Regions from separate parts of the Terrabacter sp. 2TAF16 genome, predicted to be linked through region 2. Evidence: riboswitches for the same ligand, from Rfam matches in the RefSeq annotation. Region 2 holds a riboswitch; each other region holds the start of a gene.
What was found. Region 2 has a riboswitch for S-adenosylmethionine ahead of AB4Z14_RS21675 (cysteine dioxygenase). Riboswitches for the same ligand answer to the same signal wherever they lie in the genome.
Positions count from the first base shown of each region.

Region 1: linked by a shared signal. The riboswitch ahead of AB4Z14_RS07930 (aminotransferase class V-fold PLP-dependent enzyme) and the one ahead of AB4Z14_RS21675 (cysteine dioxygenase) in region 2 are both predicted to bind S-adenosylmethionine.
Region 3: linked by a shared signal. The riboswitch ahead of AB4Z14_RS20385 (bifunctional o-acetylhomoserine/o-acetylserine sulfhydrylase) and the one ahead of AB4Z14_RS21675 (cysteine dioxygenase) in region 2 are both predicted to bind S-adenosylmethionine.
Region 4: linked by a shared signal. The riboswitch ahead of metX (homoserine O-acetyltransferase MetX) and the one ahead of AB4Z14_RS21675 (cysteine dioxygenase) in region 2 are both predicted to bind S-adenosylmethionine.

Region 1 covers NZ_JBFRFZ010000005.1:149,651-153,088, forward strand. Annotated here, with positions in the region: gene AB4Z14_RS07925 (DNA translocase FtsK 4TM domain-containing protein) at 1-938, opposite strand, end outside; SAM riboswitch class IV at 1,140-1,265, shown strand; gene AB4Z14_RS07930 (aminotransferase class V-fold PLP-dependent enzyme) at 1,302-2,699, shown strand; gene AB4Z14_RS07935 (endonuclease/exonuclease/phosphatase family protein) at 2,778-3,438, opposite strand, start outside.
Region 2 covers NZ_JBFRFZ010000026.1:5,885-9,322, reverse strand. Annotated here, with positions in the region: gene AB4Z14_RS21685 (hypothetical protein) at 1-1,016, opposite strand, end outside; gene AB4Z14_RS21680 (hypothetical protein) at 1,301-1,531, opposite strand; SAM riboswitch class IV at 1,677-1,789, shown strand; gene AB4Z14_RS21675 (cysteine dioxygenase) at 2,036-2,593, shown strand; gene AB4Z14_RS21670 (LLM class flavin-dependent oxidoreductase) at 2,590-3,438, shown strand, end outside.
Region 3 covers NZ_JBFRFZ010000018.1:62,898-66,335, reverse strand. Annotated here, with positions in the region: gene AB4Z14_RS20390 (IS1595 family transposase) at 97-1,053, opposite strand; SAM riboswitch class IV at 1,276-1,395, shown strand; gene AB4Z14_RS20385 (bifunctional o-acetylhomoserine/o-acetylserine sulfhydrylase) at 1,486-2,802, shown strand; gene AB4Z14_RS20380 (LD-carboxypeptidase) at 2,847-3,438, shown strand, end outside.
Region 4 covers NZ_JBFRFZ010000007.1:77,700-81,137, forward strand. Annotated here, with positions in the region: gene AB4Z14_RS12405 (universal stress protein) at 1-309, opposite strand, end outside; gene metX (homoserine O-acetyltransferase MetX) at 474-1,733, opposite strand; SAM riboswitch class IV at 1,749-1,863, opposite strand; gene AB4Z14_RS12415 (DUF4192 family protein) at 1,946-3,438, opposite strand, start outside.

The DNA of each region.
Region 1 (3,438 bases), on a different contig from region 2:
AGCTGCGTGGTCGCCTCGTCCTCGAGGGCCTTCTGCGCGGCCTGGCGGAACGCCTCGTCGCCGTCGCGGTCGGCGAGGTCGACGGCCTTGCGGCGCGCGCGCTTCACCGCTGCGGCAGGGGCGTCGAGAGCCTCGTCGGGCTGCTCGTCGACGTGGTCGCGGTCGATGACGAGGGCGCGCAGCTGGCGCAGGCGGGTCGGGATCATGTTGACCGGCGTCGCCGTGATGACGAGCAGGCCGAAGAGACCGAGCAGGACGAGCAGGACGAGCGCCCCGTAGGTCGAGACGGCCGCCGCGAGCGGGCTCGAGGCGAGGAAGCCGAGGATGCCGCCGGCGGCACGCATGCCGTCGGCGCCGTCGGGCGGGTTGGGGATGCCGTCGGCAAGGTGCGACAGACCGCACGCGGCGAAGGTCAGGGCGATGGTGCCGACGACGACGCGGTTGGTCGCGGCGTCGTCCTGGGGGGCGCGCAGCATGCGCAGGCCGAGGGCGAGCAGCACGAGCGGGACGGCGTAGGCGACGCGGCCGAAGGTGCCGGCGAAGACGGCGTGCACCACCTGGCCGAAGGTGCCGGAGACGCCCCACCACTCACGGGCGGCGACGACGACGGCGAGCGCGATGAGCGCGAAGCCGATGCCGTCGCGGCGGTGCTCCGGCTCGAGGTCGGCGGCACTGTGGCCGACGCGGCGCACCGCTCCCCCCGCCATGTGCGAGACGCCCATCCACGTGTTGCGCATCGCGCCGAGCGGGAAGGGGAGGCCTCCGCCCCGCGTCTTGGACGCGGTCTTGGCGGCGGGCTTGCGGGCCGCGGGCTTGCGCTGCGCGGGCCGGCCGCCCCGGGCTGCCGGAGGGCGTGACGAGGCGCTGCCCGCGGACCCCTTGGCACGGGTGGCCGCGGCGGAGCTCGAGCGCTGGTTGGTGGACGGACGTGACGCCATGCTCGCACCGTACGTCAACGCACCGCTGAACTCACGCGTCACACGCGCAACAGGGCTGACCAGTCGGACGCGGCCGCCGTATGCCGTGGCCGCGCCCGCCGTCGTCCCGCGAGGGCCCCGGCGGGGTCGGCGTCTCAGATCGCGACACCCGGGGACCGGGCGGTGGACAGCCGGCGACCGACCCCTTTATCGTCGGGCGCAGGTCATGAGTGCCAGTGACAAGCCCCGGCTCGCTGGCCAGCAACCCTCCTCCGCGGTGGGGTGCTCCGGGTGACGACCAGGCCATCCTCGGTCTGAACGTGTGATCGAGGTCGGCAAGCGCGGACCTGCACCGGGTGGGTCCCATGACCCAGGAGCACTCCCATGTCGGTCCTTCCCTCGACGCACCCAGCGGCCTCCCTCTGTGGCGGCTCCCCCGCACCCGTCGTGCGCACCCGCGCCCTGCACGTCGTGCCCGAGGCGCGCACGCTGCCCACCGTCGTCGGCGCGGGACTGCGCGTGCCCACGCTCCACGGCGACACGGCATACGCCAACCTCGACCACGCGGCCTCGACGCCGGCGCTCGAGACGGTCCAGGCCGCGGTCGACCGCGCGCTCGAGACCTACTCGTCCGTGCACCGCGGCGCCGGGTTCGCCTCGCGGCTGACGAGCGCGTGGTACGAGCAGGCCCGCGCCGAGGTCGCCGCCTTCGTCGGCGCGCGTGAGGGCGACTCCGTCATCTTCACCCGGACGACGACCGACTCGTGGGCCCTGCTGAGCAAGGCGCTGCCGAGCCGCACGACGGTCTTCGTCTTCGGCACCGAGCACCACTCGACCTTGCTGCCCTGGGGCCGCTTCCGCACCGTGCGCCTCCCCGTCCCGCAGACCGTCGAGGACGCGCACGCCCTGCTCGAGGAGGCGCTGACCGACCACCCGTCGCGCCACCGCCTCGTCGTCGTCGCGGCCGCCTCGAACGTGACGGGAGAGGTCTGGCCGGTCGAGCGCTTCGCCACCCTGGCGCACGAGCACGGCGCCCGGATCGCCGTCGACGCGGCCCAGCTCTCGGCGCACCGCACCATCGACCTCGCCGCGTGGGACGCCGACTACGTCGCGTTCTCGGGGCACAAGACGTACGCCCCCTACGGCGCGGGCGTCCTCGCCGGGCGCTCCGACTGGCTCGACGCCGGCAACCCCTACCTGCTCGGTGGCGGCGCGACGCGCTCGGTGACCGAGGACGGCACCACGTGGGCGACCGGGCCGGCGCGCCACGAGGGCGGCAGCCCCAACGTCATCGGCGCCATCGCCCTCGCCGCGGCCTGCTCGACGATCCGCCGGCACCGCGAGGCCATCGAGGAGCACGAGACCCGCCTCCTCGAGCGGCTCCGCGCCGGACTCGACGACGTCGCGGGCGTCGAGGTCCTGTCGATCTTCGGTGACGACAGCGACCGGGTCGGCGTCGTCGCCTTCACCATGGACGGCTGGGACTCCTCGCTCGTCTCGCAGGTCCTCTCCGTCGAGCACGGCATCGGCGTGCGGGACGGCAAGTTCTGCGCCCACCTGCTCGTCGACGAGCTCCTCGAGGACCCGTGGGGCGAGCGTTCCGCCACCGCGGTCCGCGCCAGCATCGGCCTCGGCAGCACGCTCGAGGGCGTCGAGCGTCTCGTCGCGGCCGTCGCGGGGCTCGTCGAGCACGGCACCGACGCGGAGTGGACGCTCACCGAGACCGGATGGGCGCTCGAGGGCACCGACCCGCGCGACGTCGAGGTCGAGCGACCCTGGTGAGCGCGGGCGTACGCCGCTGAGCAGGTCCGTGCGCCGGTGCGCCGGCGCGGTCGGTGCGCTCGAACGCTCAGGGTCGGGTCAGCGCGCCGGCAGGGCGTAGCTCGCCCAGACCGCGGCGTGGTCGGCCCGGTTGAGAGCCACCTGCCCGGCCTCGACGACCGTGAGGCCGCGGCTCAGCAGGTGGTCGAGCTGGACGAAGGCCGGAAGCCGGTTGCCCGCGAAGGGCCAGGTGCGCACCCAGCCCTGCCCGTCGGTGCGCTGCGCGTCGTCGAGGCCCGCGGCGAGGTCGCGGAAGCCGGGGTGGCCGAAGCCGGCGTTGAAGTCGCCGGCCATGACGAGGAGCTCGTCGCCGTCGAGACGCTGCTTCCACGACTGGAGCGCCCGCAGGCCCGCGCGCCACTCGACGGTGTCACCGCGCAAGGGCGCCGTGGGATGGGCGACCTTGAGACGCACCGTGCCGTTGGGCACGGTCACGTCGACCTCGGGCTGGACGCTCCGGGTGCCCTCGAGCGCCGGGTCGGTGCCGAGGCTGCGCACCGAGAGCGGGTAGCGCGACAGGACCATCGTCCCCGTGTAGGTGCTGGCCCGGGCGACGCCCTCCCGCTGGCTGAAGTAGTCGGCTGCCCCTTCGGCGTCGAGTCGCCGCAGGATCGCGGGTGTCGCCTCGGTGAGCACGAGGACGTCGACGGAGTGGAAGCGCACGGCATCCATGAGCTGGCCGGCGTTGGCCGCCCCGATC
Region 2 (3,438 bases):
ATCCCGAAGGCGAAGGCGATGAGCAGCGGCACGGCCAGCGCTGAAACGTCGCTGGGCTTCACCGTCGCCAGGGGTCCGAAGACGAGGATCATGATGGCGATCATCATGAGACCGAAGGCGTCGATGCCCGACAGGACCGACGGCTTGAAGATCCCCGTCGTGCGCAGGCCGATGCCGAAGAGCAGGGCCACGACGAACGTGTTGAGGATGCCGTCGGTGACGTTGTTGATGCCCAGACTGATGAGCACGACCACCCCGACGATGAAGAGGGTGCCGGCCGTCGTGCGGAGGGCGGCGGGCAGCTTCGTCTCCGGGACGGGCTCGGCGGGTGGCGTGGCGTCGCCCCCGCTGCTGCCGGCGTCGCCCTTGCTGCCGCCGCCATCGCCCCCGCTGCTGGCGGCGGCGGCCCCCGCGGCCACCACCGGCGCCAGCGTGCCCGCTCGGTACTCCTCCTTGAGCCGGGCGGCCTCGCGGCGCAGGATGATCGAGGTGAGCGGGAAGCCGATGAGCCCCTGGAGCGCGGCGATGAGGACGGGGAAGACGGCGATGCTCGTCAGGCCGACGCCGAGGGCCGCCTCCTGGACGATGAGGACCGAGATGGTGCCGCCGCTCAAGGCGCCGGTGCCGGCGATCACGAAGTCGAGAGCCTGCGCATAGCCGTCGGCCGCGGAGCCCGAGATCCGGGGCCCGAAGATGAATCCGGCCAGCAGCAGGGCAAGTCCGATGCCGATGACGGTGGCGATGCCGACGAGCAGCGTCTTCCACTGCTTCTTGAAGTCGTCGAGGCTGATCATGGTGCCGAGGTGGACGATGACGAAGCCGACGACGACACCGGCGAGCGCGAGCAGGCTCGAGCTCGCGAGGAGGTCCTCGGGGAAGATGTCGGTGAGGAAGCCGATGAAGAAGATGATCGAGGCGACGAAGAGCGAGGACAGCAGCGACTTCGTCTTCTTCGCGACGAGGTCGCTGACGGTCCAGACGAGCATGACGATGACGAACGCGAGCACCGGGTTCACAGCGGCCTCATCTTCCTCGTGGGCGGGCTGGTCGTCTCCCGATCGTGCCGGGGGAGCCGGGCGTGCCGATTCCCCCTCCGTGGGTGATCGGCACCGATCTGGTGACCCCGTCAGCCCTGCTGCCAGGCAGGGTCGCAGGAGAGCTCGACGTTGATCCAGGTGGCCACGGTCAGGCGGTGCAGCCGCTCGGTGAGGGCCGTCCGCAGCCGGTCGATGTCGGCGACGTCCCACTCGCCGGGTGAGACGACGTGTCGACCTCCACGTAGAGACGCCCCCGGTCCTCGTCATCCGCACGACCGGTTCCACGAGGCCCATCCCGGCGCACAGCTCGGTGACGGCCTCACGGGCCGGTTGCTCGATCTCGGGGGAGGCCTCATCTCGAGCAGCTCGCGCAGCATGGTCCGGACGAGGCCGACCGGGGCCGGGAGCACCATGAGTGACAGGACGATGACGAGCACCGGGTCGACGAGTGCTGACGCGGTGTCCTTGACGTCACCAGCGGGCAGCAGCGTCACGACGAGGAACCCGGCGAGGATCGCCGCTCTAGACGCCGCCCTTGCCCCGCCGAGGCCACGGACCCGACGGTCCGCGGCCTCGGCGGCATCTCAGGGAGTGGTCGCCCAGCTATCCCTACCAAATCAGTATGTTATCGTCTCTGCAGGTCATGAGTCCCAGCGACAAGCCCCGGCTTGCTGGGCGGCAACCCTCCTCCGCGGCGGGGTGCCCCGGGTGAGGACCAGGCGTCGACCTCCCGCTCGACGCAAGCGCGGGCTCGACGAGGGCCCCACGGACACAAGGGTTCCCATGACGCACACCACCGAACGCCGATCCCGCGGCCACGCCCTGTGGGCTCACCGCCGCCGGCACGTCGACCTCTCCCGGGTGAGCAGCGCCCTCTGTCGGGACTGACGACCAGACGACCGCATGCGCAGCGTCGGCGGCCCGACTGGGCCCGGCTGTGGCGTGCGGCGTCCCCGTAGTCCGTCTCGACCCACCCTCACACCTTCAGGAGCCTTGCCATGCCTCTGCGCACCCGCCCCGACCGGACCACCACCCTCACCACGCTCTCTGCGCCCGGCACCGGGACGCCATCGACGTTCGCACCACGGATCGCCGTCAACCTCGCGGAGACGGCTCGGCGCCTCGCGGGCGACCGTGCCCTCTGGGCCGGCCTCGTCGACTTCGACCCGATCAGCCGCTACTACGCCCGGATCGCCGCCGAGCCCGACCACGAGGCCTGGCTGCTCACCTGGCTCCCCGGCCAGGGGACGGAGTGGCACGACCACGGGCAGTGCGCCGGCTCGTTCGTCGTCCTGCAAGGACAGCTGAGCGAGCGCGTCGCCGATCTGGACGGTCCCGACCGGACCCCGCAGGTCGGTGAGGACGTCGGCCGTCTACGGGCCGGCCAGCAGCGCACGTTCGGACGTCGCTACGTGCACCACGTGAGCAACGAGGGCCCGGACCCGGCGGTGAGCCTGCACGTGTACTCCCCGCGCCTCACCGAGATGACGACGTACGCGCTCACCGGCAGGAGCCTCAGTCCCATCGAGCTGCAGCAGAAGGGAGTCGACTGGTGACTGGCCTCACTCCGAACGCCGCGCAGATCCACCTCGCCGTCGCCCTCGACGGTGCGGGATGGCACCCGGCAGCGTGGCGCGAGAAGGGCGCGCGGCCGGACGACCTCCTCACCGCCCGCTACTGGGCCGACCTCACCTCCACGGCGGAGCGGGGCCTGCTCGACTTCGTGACGATCGAGGACAGTCTCGATCTCCAGTCGGTGGACCCCTTCTCCGACGACGTCGACACGCGCACCGACCAGGTGCGCGGGCGGCTCGACGCGCTCCTCGTCGCAGCCACGGTCGCCCCCCTGACGCGACACGTCGGCCTCGTCCCGACCGTCACGACGAGCCACACCGAGCCGTTCCACGTCTCCAAGGCCGTCGCCACCCTCGACCACGTGAGCCACGGTCGTGCCGGCTGGCGGGTGCAGGTGGGTGGCACACCCGGCGAGACCGGCAACGTCGGTCGTCGCACCCTCCCCGCGATCCGACGGGACTTCGCGTCCACCCCCGAGGGCCGCGCTGCCGTGCGCGATCGCTTCGACGAGGCTGCCGACCACGTCGAGGTCGTCCGGCGGCTCTGGGACAGCTGGGAGGACGACGCCGAGATCCGCGACGTCACGACCGGGCGCTTCGTCGACCGGGACCGGCTGCACCACGTCGACTTCGAGGGCCGGCACTTCAGCGTCCGCGGCCCGTCGATCACCCCGCGACCGCCACAGGGGCAGCCCGTCGTCACCGCCCTGGCGCACCAGACGACTCCGTACGAGCTGGCGGCCCGGTCGGCGGACGTCGTCTTCGTGACGCCGCACGACGACGAGCAGGCCGCGAGCATCCTCGGCGAGGTCCGAGGAGCAGAGGCG
Region 3 (3,438 bases), on a different contig from region 2:
CGGCGCACCGGAGGACTCCACCGGTGACGGGGTGTACGGCACGGCGAGCCTCCTCTCGGCGATCCTTCAAGTAGAACAGGTGTTCTGCATATCTGCTTAGGTGAAGTCGGGTATGCCGGTTTCTGGCTTGAGCAGGCCCTTGAGCGGGTGCGGGTCGGTGTCGACGGCTTGCTCGAGCAGCCGATAGAAGAGCAGTCCTCGTGACTTCGCGTTGCGGCGGTTGAACCGGAAGGTGTACTCGTCGAGGTAGTAGGGCAGGTGTGCCTCCTCGACGCGGAAGTGCAGGGTGCCGATCAGCCAGCGCTTGAGCAGTGAGGCCACCAGGTGCACTCCGGGCAGCACGCTGGCCTTGTCGGGCGCGGAGTAGCCGAGGGTGAACTCGTGGGTGTAGCCGAGGTCGGCGAGCCGGCGCAGGGTGCGGGCGCCGTCGGTGCGGATCGTTGATCCGGGCTCGATGACCCGGGTGGCGAAGTCGACCAGCTCGGCGGTTCCGGGCTGGGTGGCGACGCCGAGCCGGACTCGGCCCAGGCGGCGGGTTTCGTTGTGTTCTATGGCGATCATGACCGCGACCTTGTCGCCGTAGCCGCCCATCCGGCCGCGGGTGACGCCGCCGATCATCGTCTCGTCGAGCTCCACGATCCCGGACAGCTTGTCCCGCTCCGGGCGGACCATCGCCCGGCGCAGCTTGTGCATCCAGGCCCACGCCGTCTCGTAGGAGCCGAACCCGAGGACCCGTTGCAGGCCGAGTGCGGACATCCCGTTCTTCTGCGAGGTCAGGAACCAGATCGCCGCGAACCAGGTCGACAACGGCGTCCGCGTCCGGTCGAAGATCGTTCCAGCGGTGACCGACGTGCGCCGCCCGCAGGCCCGGCACATCCACAGCCCGGCACCGGTGCGCCAGAACTCAGTGGCTTCGCACTTCGGGCACACGAACCCGTCGGGCCAGCGCAGTCCGGCCAGGTAGTCCAGGCAGGACTGGTTGTCCGGGAACCACTCCAGCAGCTGCTGGTAGGTGGACGGGTAGTCCACTCCCCGAACCGGATTCGCGGTCATCCACAGATCCTACTTCACCCAAGCAGATATGCAGAACAGGTGTTCGAGCGACTTTCAAGAGGTAGGCCACCCCTGTGGACAACGAACTGGTCTGCCCTGCAAGCCATCCCGTCCGGTTCGACGCGGCCCTGCGCCGATCGGGAACGCTCGTCGGAAAGGGCCCGTCCACGATGAGGACATGGCCTCCCACCTGGCGGACACGCATACGTACACTCGCCGGTAGGTCATGAGCGCCAGCGACAAGCCCCGGCTCGCTGGCCGGCAACCCTCCAACCGCGGTGGGGTGCCCCGGGTGAAGACCTGGCCCGTCGACGCCACCCGGCGCTCGTGCAAGCGCGGAGAGCCTCTCTCCCGCACCGACCCGTCGGTGCACGGGGCCCGGTGACACGGGACCCCGGTCAGCGACACGACCCAGGAAGAGCAGGACGACCGATGACCGAGCCCAACTGGTCCTTCGAGACCAAGCAGATCCACGCCGGCCAGGCCCCCGACAGTGCCACGGGGGCCCGCGCGCTGCCGATCTACCAGACGACGAGCTACGTCTTCAACGACACCGACCACGCCGCGAACCTCTTCGGGCTCAAGGAGTTCGGCAACATCTACACCCGTCTGATGAACCCGACGACCGACGTCGTCGAGCAGCGGATCGCGGCACTCGAGGGCGGCGTGGGCGCCCTCCTCGTGGCCTCGGGCCAGGCTGCCGAGACGCTCGCCGTGCTCAACATCGCCGAGGCGGGCGACCACGTCGTCGTCTCCCCCAGCCTCTACGGCGGGACGTTCAACCTCTTCAAGCACACGCTGCCGAAGTTCGGCATCGAGGTCGGCTTCGTCGAGGACCCGACGTCGATCGACTCGTGGCGCGCGGCGATCCGCCCCAACACCAAGCTCCTCTTCGGCGAGACCATCGCCAACCCCAAGAGCGAGATCCTCGACATCGAGGCCGTCGCGGCCCTCGCGCACGAGCACGGCGTACCGCTCGTCGTCGACAACACCGTCGCGACGCCCTACCTCATCCGCCCCATCGAGTGGGGCGCCGACATCGTCGTGCACTCGGCGACGAAGTACCTCGGCGGTCACGGCACCTCGATCGCCGGCGTCATCGTCGACGCGGGCACGTTCGACTTCGGCGCCGACCCGGAGAAGTTCCCCAACTACAACACGCCCGAGGAGAGCTACCACGGGCTCGTCTTCGCCCGCGACCTCGGCGTCGGCAGCCCGCTCGGCGCCAACCTCGCCTTCATCCTCAAGGCCCGCGTCCAGCTGCTGCGCGACCTCGGCCCGGCCGCGTCGCCCTTCAACGCGTTCCTCATCGCCCAGGGGATCGAGACGCTGTCGCTGCGCATCGAGCGTCACCTCGAGAACGCCCACCAGGTCGCTGCCTTCCTCCAGGGTCACGACCAGGTCGAGAAGGTCGTGTGGGCGTCCTTGCCGGACAGCCCGTTCCACGCTCTCGCGGAGAAGTACACGCCGCGTGGCGCCGGCGCCGTGCTCTCGTTCGAGATCGCCGGTGGCCTCGAGGCGGGCAAGAGGTTCGTCGAGGCGCTGACCCTGCACAGCCACGTCGCGAACATCGGCGACGTCCGCTCGCTCGTCATCCACCCGGCCTCGACGACGCACTCCCAGGGCCCCGACGAGGACCGCCTCGCTGCAGGCGTGACGCCGGGCCTCGTGCGCCTCTCGGTCGGCATCGAGCACATCGACGACATCGTCGCCGACCTCGAGCAGGGCTTCACGGCCGCCAAGGCCTGACGCTCCCGACCGACCCGGCCGAAACCGGGCTGAAGCGGATCGGCATGGCTGGCACGATGGCAGCCATGCCGATCCGCTACCCTGCCCCACTGCGCCCCGGCGACCGGATCGGCGTGACCTCGCCGAGCTCCGGCGTCTCCGACGAGCTCTGGGGACGGTTCGCGTATGCCGTCCAGTGCCTCCGCGACCGTGGCTTCGACGTCGTCGTGGGTGAGCTCAACCACGCGCCGAGCCACGTGAGCGGGCCCCGCGAAGCCCGCGCGGCCGAGCTCATGGGGATGCTCCTCGACCCGAGCATCCGGGCGGTCGTCCCGCCGTGGGGCGGTGAGACCGGCATCGACCTGCTCGACCTGCTCGACCTCGACGCGGTCGCCGCCGCCGAGCCGACCTGGTGCGTCGGCTTCTCCGACACGTCGACGTGGCTGACCCCCCTCACCCTCACGACCGGCATCGCGACGATCCACGGGCAGAACCTCATGGACACCCCGTATGCCGTGCCGGGCGGCATACTCCACTGGGTCGACGTGGCGGGCGCCGCGGCCGGGGACGAGCTGCGGCAGCACTCCCCCGGGCGGCACCGTGCCGGCGGCTGGGACGACTACGCCGGCAACCCGACGGTCTCCGAGATGACCCTCG
Region 4 (3,438 bases), on a different contig from region 2:
GCGGCGACGCAGGCCGATGACGATGAAGTCGGCCTTCTCCTCCTCGGCGACGGAGATGAGGTCCTCGGCGGGGTCGTTGCCCCGGACGAGCTGGCGCACCTCGTGCTCCAGGCCCTTCTCCTCGAGGAGCGTCTGCACCCGGGCGAGCTCGCTCTCGAACTGGCTGGCCTCGTTCGCGTCGAAGTCCTTGCCGCCCCGGTGGGAGCTGATGACGACGAGCTTCGCTCCACGCAGGACGCACTCCTCGGCGGCTCGCTTGAGCGCCGCGCGACCTTCCTTGGTGGCGACATAACCAACGACGATGGCCACTTTCCCGGACCTCCTTGGGACGGAAACAACCAGTGCTCGCACCGTACCCGATTACGAGGCGTCCGGCGCGTCCCGGGCGAAGTCTCACCGCGGCGTCGGCGACGCGGACGACGAGCGTGCCACAGCGCCGGCTGTCGGCGAACCGGCCCGGCGCGCAGATGGGTTCAGTCGCGCGGCCGTTCGAGCGCGTCTCGGACGATGCGACCCACTTGGTCCTCCTCGATGAGGAAGCCGTCGTGCCCGAACTCCGAGGTGATGTGTGCGCGACGGGACCCCGGCAGGGCGGCGTGCAGCTCGTCGGAGAGCCGGGGCGGGTAGAGGCGGTCGGTGTCGACCGAGACGATGGTGCACTCGGCGCGGACGCGCTCGAGGGCGGCCTCGAGCCCCCCGCGGTCGCGCCCGACGTCGTGCGAGTTCATCGCCTCGGTCAGCACGACGTAGGAGTTGGCGTCGAAGCGCCGGGCCAGCTTGCCCGCGTGGTGGTCGAGGTAGGACTCGACGGCGAAGCGACCGCGGTCGCCGGCGCGCAACGGGTCCTCGCCGAGCTGGGGCTCGCGCCCGAAGCGGGTGCCGAGCTCGGTCTCGGTGCGGTACGTGATGTGGGCGATGCGGCGGGCCAGGCCCAGGCCGGTGTCGGGACGCGTGTGGCCCTCGTAGTAGTCGCCGCCCGCGAAGTCGGGGTCGTTGCGGATCGCCAACAGCTGCGGCTGGCACCAGGCGATCTGGTCGGCGGTCGCGTACGCCGTCGACGCGAGCACGATGCAGCGGTCGACGTCGTCGGGGTGCGTCGCGGCCCACTCCACCGCACGCATCCCGCCCATCGAGCCGCCGACGACGGCCGCCAGGCGGCGGATGCCGAGCCCGTCGAGGAGGCGTCGCTCGACGGCGACCTGGTCGCGGACCGTGACGTAGGGGAAACGGCTGCCCCAGGGACGACCGTCGGGCGCAGGGCTCGCGGGGCCGGTGCTGCCCTGGCACCCGCCGAGGACGTTGGACGCGATGACGAACCACCGCTCGGGGTCAACGGGTCCGTCGGGCCCGATGAGGGCGTTCCACCAGCCGGGCGAGGCGTGTCCGTCGCCGGCCTCACCGATGACGTGGCTGTCGCCGGTCAGTGCGTGCTCGACGAGGATGACGTTGTCGCCAGCCTCGTTGAGCCGGCCCCACGTCTCGTAGGCGATGCGAACGTCGGGCAGCACTCCCCCGCGCTCGAGCTCGATGTCACCGACGTGGGCGAACTGCCGCCGGCCGACCGGGTCGCCGTCACGCCAGGCGCCGTCGGGCCGGCGGGGCTCCGGTGCCGTCGGGTCGACGTGGCTCGTCGCCGCACGGTCCCTCGTCGCCGAGTCGCCGGTCTGGCCGGTGCCAGCGGTCCCGGGCCGCGCCCGGCGGCGGGTGCTCTGCGTCCGGTGGGTGACGGTCATCGGGGTACTCCTCGGTCCTCGCGCTTGCACGCACCCGGGGACGGGGCGGCCAGGTCTTCACCCGGGGCACCCCACCGCGAAGGAGGGTTGCCGACCAGCGAGCCGGGGCTTGTCGCTGGTACTCATGACCTGCTCCAACCATACGCGAGGCCTCACGGAGAGGCCGCGCGCCGTTCCACGACATGGACGGACGGCGCCGCCGCCGGAGACGCTCAGGCGCACTCCCGGGGCCGGAGTCCGACGTCGAGGGCGTGTCGCAACAGCCGCCCCAGCCCGTCATCGGGCTCCAGCTCGAGCGCACGGTCGACCGCGACCCCGGCCCGCGCACCGTCGCCGCACCACCACGCCATCGAGGCGAAGAGCGACAGGACGGGAACCGCATGATCCGCCGGCGTCAGTCGGCAGACCTGCTCGAGGCGGGACAGGACGAGTCGTGGCGTCGCAGCCTCGTCCCACTCCTCCCAGCCGCTCGGGTCGTTGCCGTCTCCGAGCCACGACTCGGGAGGCGCGTCGGGCGCTGCGGCGAGGCCGGCCCGAAGGTCGCGCGAGCGCGGTGCGTCCCGGTCAACCGACGCCTCGAGCGCCGCCAGGGTCCCCACGGCGTCCAGCTCGTCCAGCACCCGTCGTGCCTCGAAGACGTCGCGCGGCGGCTCGCCATCGTCCTCGTAGTCGTCCTCGTGGTCGTCCTCGTGGTCGTCTTCGACGTCGGTGTGCTCCTCGTCCGTGTCGTCGTCGTGCCGGTCCGACGACGGCGGCCCCGCAGCCAGCAGCTGCAACAGCGCTCGGAGCGCATCGGAGTCGCCCTCCTCGAGGCGCTCCTGCACGGCCGTCCCCGACCCCTCCGAAGTGTCGGGGTCGCCCGGGTCCGCGCGCGATCCCGGGGAGCGACCGGGCTCGGCGCCGTCGGGTGTCGGGACGGCGGCCGTCTCGTGATCGCCCGCGGCCGGGGCGAGCCGGAGGTCAGGACCGAGCAGCACCCCGAGGAGGGCTGCGAGGTCGTCGGACAGGAAGTCGGCCGAGGCCATCCCGGGGCAGAGCCAGGCCAGCAGGGCGTCATGGAAGCGCGGGTCACGCAGCGGACCGACGAGGGACGGGAGCCAGTGCTCGACGCCGTACCCCTCGATCTCGCCGTGCAGCACCCCTCCCCAGGCCACGAGGGAGTCGTGGACGAGGAACTGGCGGGCCGTCGGGTCGCCGCCGTCGAGGACCCCGAGCGCCGCGCCGGGTCGGCGCCCCCGTCCCGCCGGTCGACGGCGCCGACCCCGGTCGGGCTTCCGGTCCGTCCGGCTCGCCCGGGCCGGCGTCCTGCTGAGGGAGCCACCGGCTGCGACATAGCGGCGCTGCCAGTCGTCGATCGCGGCGGCAGCGAGGTCGTGCCGGGGCTCCGTGGGGGCGAGCGGCTCGACGAGCCTCGCCAGCCCCTCTCGGTCCGCCAGGACGGAGTGCCCGAGCGCCACGTAGCTCGCCACGGCCGGCACGTCCGCCTGCTCCGGGAGGAGCCAGCCCTCCGAGGGGCAGCAGTCGCACCCGACCGAGCGCCAGCGCCCCTCGAGGACCGCGAGTCGCTCCCGGACGACGACCCTGTGGTCCTCGACGCCCGTGGCGAGCGCCTCGAGCAGGGCCAGCGATTCGTCGCGCACCTGCTCGAAACCCACGAGGGCCACCGACGACGGGGAACCCTGGAGCAGGGTCGGCACCGTCTGGG